2 regions of the Lacrimispora indolis DSM 755 genome follow, and region 2 is predicted to be linked to the other one. Evidence: predicted binding sites of a transcription regulator. Region 2 holds the regulator's gene; the other holds the start of a gene.
What was found. The regulator HrcA, encoded in region 2, represses chaperone genes, less so after heat shock. The targets are predictions, from matches to a motif close to TGTTAGCACTCNNNNNNNNNGAGTGCTAACA.

Region 1 (3,324 bases), 220 kb from region 2:
TGATGATGACGCTTCCTTCCAGACCTGCATTGGCTACGATGTGGTATAAAGGAGCTTCGAGTGCCTTTAAGATGATCTTTCCTCCGGTCTTCTCATCACCTTCCAGTTCCTTTACAGTGTCTTCGATCTGGTTGATCGCATGAACGTAAGCAGAACCGCCGCCTGCGATAACGCCTTCCTCAACAGCTGCTCTTGCTGCGGATAAAGCGTCTTCCATACGAAGCTTTGCTTCTTTCATCTCGGTCTCTGTTGCAGCGCCTACACGGATCACTGCTACGCCGCCGGATAATTTTGCTAGTCTTTCCTGTAATTTTTCTCTGTCAAAATCAGAAGTGGTCTCTTCGATCTGGCCCTTGATCTGGCCGATTCTTGCGGTGATTGCTTCCTTATCGCCGCAGCCGTCCACGATCACGGTATTTTCCTTCTGAACCTTAACGGATTTTGCACGTCCTAAGAGATCAAGGGTTGCATTCTTAAGCTCATAGCCTAATTCATCGGAAATCACGGTACCGCCTGTTAAAACAGCGATATCCTGTAACATCTCTTTTCTTCTGTCGCCGTAGCCTGGAGCCTTTACAGCGATGACATTGAAGGTACCTCTTAATTTATTAACGATTAAGGTGGTTAAAGCCTCGCCTTCCACATCTTCTGCGATGATGAGAAGTCTTGCGCCGGACTGAACTACCTGCTCTAATAAAGGAAGGATCTCCTGAATGTTTGAGATCTTCTTATCTGTAATGAGAATGTATGGATCGTCTAAATTAGCTTCCATCTTCTCCATATCGGTGCACATATAAGCAGAGATATAACCTCTGTCAAACTGCATACCTTCCACAAGATCCAGCTCTGTCTTCATGGTCTTGGATTCTTCAATGGTGATAACACCGTTGTTGGAAACCTTCTCCATAGCGTCAGCTACCATCTCGCCAACCTCATCATCTGATGCGGAAATAGCTGCTACTCTTGCGATGGATGCCTTGCCTTTGATCGGCTCGCTCATCTTTGCAATAGCTTCTACTGCTGCTTCTGTGGCTTTTTTCATACCCTTTCTTAAAACGATTGGGTTTGCGCCTGCTGCCAGGTTCTTCATTCCTTCATTGATCATAGCCTGAGCCAGAACAGTTGCAGTTGTGGTACCGTCACCGGCCACGTCATTGGTCTTTGTAGCAACTTCTTTTACAAGCTGAGCGCCCATATTCTCAAAGGCATCCTCCAGCTCGATCTCTTTTGCAATGGTAACACCATCGTTTGTGATCAAAGGTGCGCCAAAGGATTTATCCAGTACAACGTTTCTTCCCTTAGGTCCCAATGTTACACGAACGGTATCTGCTAACTGATTAACTCCGGACTCAAGTGCTTTTCTGGCATCTACGCCATATTTAATCTGTTTTGCCATGATTCATTCCTCCAGTTTTCTTCTAAAAATAAAAATACGTATTATCTAAAACTATCTGTTATGATTTCAGTATTGCCTTCTAAAATTATTCGATCACTGCTAAAATATCACTCTGCTTGACGATTACATATTTCTCATCGTCTTCTCCGGTCTCTATTTCTGTTCCTGAATATTTGGAGAAGATTACTTTATCGCCCACTTTAACCTGCATGGTAACTTCCTTGCCGTCTACCAGACCGCCTGGTCCTGCTGCGATAACTTCCGCCTGCTGGGGTTTTTCTTTTGCCTGACCCGGCAGAACAATACCGGACTTTGTTGTCTCCTCTGCAACCAATGGTTTTAACACAACTTTGTCAAATAATGGTACTAATTTCATTGCAATTCCTCCTCATAGCTTTCTGCTTATTATTTCTTTCTTTTGGCCTTCCGAAAGAAGTTTTATTTTATTCACATACTAAGTTATATCACTCATTATTAGCACTGTCAATAGTTGAGTGCTAACTTTATATTTTTTTTACATTTTTACCATATTTGCGGTATTTTCTCCTTTACCTACATAGTTTATAGAAATTTTCTTATTATATACCTTTATTTTTTTCTATGAACGTATTACAATAACATAGAATGAAGAGCCTTACAGGCATTCCGTTATGTTTAAAATGCACAGGCGTTAATAAAAAAGCGCCTTTTAAGCATACCGTTATGTCCAGAATACACGGGCGGTAATAAGGAAAGGAGTGTTTCAAATGGCAAAAAAGGGTAATGGGTTTGGGAAATTTGTGGCACTGGCCACTGTGGCCGGCGTTGTTGCCGCCGGTATCTCTTATTTTACAAAATACAAATCCTTCCACAAAGAACTGGAAGAAAATTTCCATGATTTTGAAGATGAAGGGAATGACGACATTTCCAAAATTGACAGCACGATGAACCGCAACTATGTTTCCTTACATGCCAATAAGGATGAATTTAAGGTCGCCGCTGACCATATGGCAGATGCTGCCAAGGATGCGGTGAGTGCGGCAAAAAACCTGGTTAAGGATGCGGCAAGTATTGTCTCCGATACGGCAAAGGAAGCGGCTTCTGCTATGGCTTTTACAGCGAAGGACATGTTTGAATCCGCAAAAGAACAGGCAGATACGTATTTAGATGACGAAGAAGACAGCTCAGATGGCGGTTTGGATTATGCTGCCGGAGCCGCAGACCGTCTGGCAGAAGAGGCCACAGAGGCAGCGGACTCTATAATGGAAACAGCGGAAACAGCTGTTGAGACAGCCAAAGATGCAGCAAAGGAGGGGTTTGAGGCGGCAAAGGAGGCAGCAAAGGACGGATTTGAGGCCACTAAAGAAGCAGCCCAATCTACCGGAGCGGCGATTAAGGAACTGGCCGATGAAACCACTACCATTGTGGAAGAAGAAATAGATTAAAACAATTTAGTAATGGAACCTGGGAAAAGCCACTGGAAAGCGCTCGCTCTGCAGTGGCTTTTTTCAATGCTGTTGCCGCATTTCCTAAATCACAGTTTATTTCTTATACAGGAATTCTTCCGGTAAATTCACCTTAAAATCCACCGCTAAGTCCCGGAAGTTCTGAGACGTAATGGTCTGAAGCTTATCCGGACGGATGGAAAGCACTTTAACAAGAATCTCCGCAGATTTTTCCACAGTATGCATAAGGCCGAAAGTCAAGTCAAAATCCTCTCCGGAAGCAAACAGGCCGTGATGGGCCCAGACAGCCACATCGTACTTCTTCATCAATTCGCTGGTAGCCACTGCAATATCACGTCCGCCAGGCACCATCCAGCCCACAACACCTACGCCGGCAGGGAAAACCACCGGACATTCCGTAGCCATCTCCCATAATTCCCTGGTAAACACTTTATCCTCCAAGGGCAGGACAAAGGTAAGGGCGATTATATTGGCAGGATGGGC
Region 2 (3,324 bases):
AAGAACTTCGATGACGCCGTCGCCGATCTCAATGATAGAAACGTCGAAGGTACCGCCGCCTAAGTCATACACCATGATCTTCTGCTCTTTTTCATTATCAAGTCCATAAGCCAGGGCTGCTGCCGTCGGCTCGTTGATGATACGCTTTACGTCAAGGCCTGCGATCTTACCTGCATCCTTGGTTGCCTGACGCTGTGCGTCGTTAAAATATGCCGGTACGGTAATAACCGCTTCGGTCACCTTTTCTCCTAAATAAGCCTCTGCATCTGCCTTTAATTTCTGAAGGATCATGGCAGAAATCTCCTGAGGGCTGTAATTCTTTCCGTCAATGGTTACCTTGTAGTCCGTACCCATATGTCTTTTGATGGAAGAGATGGTGCGGTCAGCGTTTGTTACAGCCTGACGCTTTGCAGGCTCGCCTACAAGCCTCTCTCCGTTCTTAGTAAATGCAACAACGGATGGTGTGGTTCTTACGCCTTCGCTGTTGGGGATTACAACCGGTTTACCGCCTTCCATAACGGCCACACAGCTGTTTGTTGTACCTAAGTCAATACCAATGATCTTGCCCATAGTTTTTTCCTCCTATTTAATAAACCAAATGTGAATGTTATCTGTTTTCTGAGTTTTATATGACTAATTCGCCACCTGCACCATGGAATGTCTTACCACGGTGTCGCGGTAGGTGTAACCCTTCTGGAGTTCCTGGGAAACAACATTCTCTCCCAGTGACTCATCTTCAATATGCATGACCGCATTATGGAAATTGGGATCAAACGGCTTTCCCACTGCTTCAATGGGCTTTACGCCTGCTTCTTCCAGTGTTTTCATCAGCTGTTTGTATATCTTTTCCATGCCATCTGCAAAAGGAGCGTTCTTCTCCTCCTCGGAAATGGCTGCAAGGCCTCTTTCAAAATTATCTACTACAGGGAGGATCCGTTCCACAATATCCTTTGCCCCGATTTCAAACATGGCTGTCTTTTCCTTCTCTGTTCTCTTGCGGTAATTATCGAATTCAGCCATGTTCCTCTGAAGGCGGTCTGTCAGTTCTTCTATCTTTTCATCTCTTGGGTCTTTTTTCTCTTTCTTTTTCCCGAAAAGACCCTTTTTCACGGATTCTTCCTTAGAATCCTCTTCCGCCGTTTCTTCCTCTGAAACGCCTTCCTGGATTCCGTCGTCTGCACAGGCTTCTGTGCCTTCTATTTCTTTTTCAGTGAAAGCGGCATCTTCCGCCTGAACAGTCTCATCTGCCAGTCTTTCATCTGTTTTCACATCTTCCATGCTCAATGCTCTTCCCTTTACCTTTCATCTTTTTTCAAAATGGCATCCAGCTGCGTCATGAGATTGCGCAATGTGCTGAGTACCTTTTCATAATCCATGCGTTTCGGTCCTATGATTCCAATGGTACCCCTTAAGCCTTCGCCCAGCTCATAGTTGGCAGTTACAATGCTGCAGTCCTTCATGGTCTTAACGGGTGCTTCATCACCGATGTATACCTGGATTCCGGATCCGCTCTCCGAGCTGTTCACATCATCGATCAGCCCCTGCAAAAGCTCCTTTTGTTCCAGCGTGCCGATAAGCTTACTGGCCCTTTCTCCATCACTTAACTCCGGATACTTGAAAATATTGGTGGCCCCGCTGGTGTAAATCTGAAGGTCTTCATCATCGCCCTGGATGGCTCCTGCCACCTCGGTCAGTACCCGGTCCACCACATCACAGTGGGGCCCTGCCTGAATTTTCAGCCTGCTGATCACTTCAAGATTGATCTCTTCTATGGTCAGCCCGTTAAGGGCATTGTTAAGAAGAATATTCAGATTCAGAAGTCCTTCGTCATTTAATTCCGTATGAATGGGAATTATGGTATTCTTAATGATGTTTCCCTCCACCACGATTACTACAAGAAGCTTTTCTTCATCAACCTTGGAAAGCTGGATAAACTTCAGTTTGTTCCTGTGGTACTGGGGAGCGCTGATCATTGCCGCGTAATTGGTGTTCTGGGCAAGAAGCTTTGCCATCTGCTTTAACAACAGCTCCACCCTGTCTACCCGTTTCAGCATCATATCCTTGATCTCAGTGACTTCCTCTTCTTTTTCCTGCATGATCTGGTCCACATAAAAGCGGTATCCTCTGTCGGAAGGAATCCTTCCTGCCGAGGTGTGAGGCTGCATAATGTACCCCAGCTCCTCCAGATCAGACATCTCATTCCGGATGGTAGCGGAACTCAAGTTCAAATCCGTATACTTTGATATGGTACGGGAACCGACCGGTTCTCCTGTTTCCAGATAAGTCTTGATGATGGCTTTTAATATGGTTACCTTCCGCTCATCTAACTGATCCTTATCACTCAAGCTGCTCCACTTCCTTTCTGAGTTTTTTGTTAGCACTCAACGTTTGGGAGTGCTAACATCTTCTTTTCATAATATATTCTTTTTTTCTACTTTTGTCAATACATTCCTATAAAAATTTTTGGTGAAGTTTTTGTGGCTTGTTTGTACATTTTTCCTCATTCTTTTATTAAATATTACAAAGCTGTTGACAACTTTTTCTTGACATTTAACACTTTTGTAATATAATGGTAAGGAAGACACCATAACAACACGATCATAGCAACACGATCTAGTCCGCAGTGTTGCCTGTGAATCCTACGGCTCCACAGGCTTACGGGCATTCGCCCTATGAATTGGAACAAGAACAAATTTTCTTACGTGCGGGCACGACGAAAAATTTGTTCTTGTTCCAATCCGCACTGCTCATTGCGAGGTAAAATTATGAAAAGTTTTTCAGGGAAGAAATGTATTACCGGATTCCTGACACTTCTTTGTATTCTGCTGTTATCTATGTCTGCACTGGCAGCCGAAACTACGGGAAAAGACCAAACTGTGAATCAAGTACAGTCCGAAAGCTCTGGAACAGATCACCAAACCATACAAACCGGTACCGAAAATCAGACAGCAGCAGCCAATACGGAGACACTTCCTGAGGAAATCGGACCTGGTATCAAGAAAAAGGAACCGGTAAAACCGGAGGAGCCGGCGGCGCCCGTTTATGAAAAAGGAGAATCTCTTGGGTTCTTCACCGCCACTGCATACTGCCCTAACAGCGAAAACACCGGCAAGCAGGGCCTGACCTATTCCGGTACGGTTCCCAAGCCGCAGCATACCATATCCGCAGATATCACCATCCTTCCTCTCGGAACCAAGGTTATGATCGACGGTATCGTCTATACCGTTGAGGATATCGGAAGCAGTGTGAAGGGAAATAAAGTAGATATTTTCTTCGCAAGCCGCGCAGAAGCCCTGGATTTTGGAAGACAGACAAAAGAATTAT

Region 1: a site for HrcA is predicted at 1,869-1,899, ahead of K401_RS0102055 (co-chaperone GroES). Genes of this name have one in related genera too.

The regions. Positions count from the first base shown of each region.
Region 1 is NZ_AZUI01000001.1:433,366-436,689, forward strand. Features, by position in the region: gene groL (chaperonin GroEL) at 1-1,396, opposite strand, end outside; gene K401_RS0102055 (co-chaperone GroES) at 1,482-1,772, opposite strand; gene K401_RS30930 (hypothetical protein) at 2,143-2,820, shown strand; gene rhaD (rhamnulose-1-phosphate aldolase) at 2,917-3,324, opposite strand, start outside.
Region 2 is NZ_AZUI01000001.1:649,737-653,060, forward strand. Features, by position in the region: gene dnaK (molecular chaperone DnaK) at 1-570, opposite strand, end outside; gene grpE (nucleotide exchange factor GrpE) at 634-1,278, opposite strand; gene hrcA (heat-inducible transcriptional repressor HrcA) at 1,296-2,345, opposite strand; gene K401_RS0103120 (3D domain-containing protein) at 2,766-3,324, shown strand, end outside.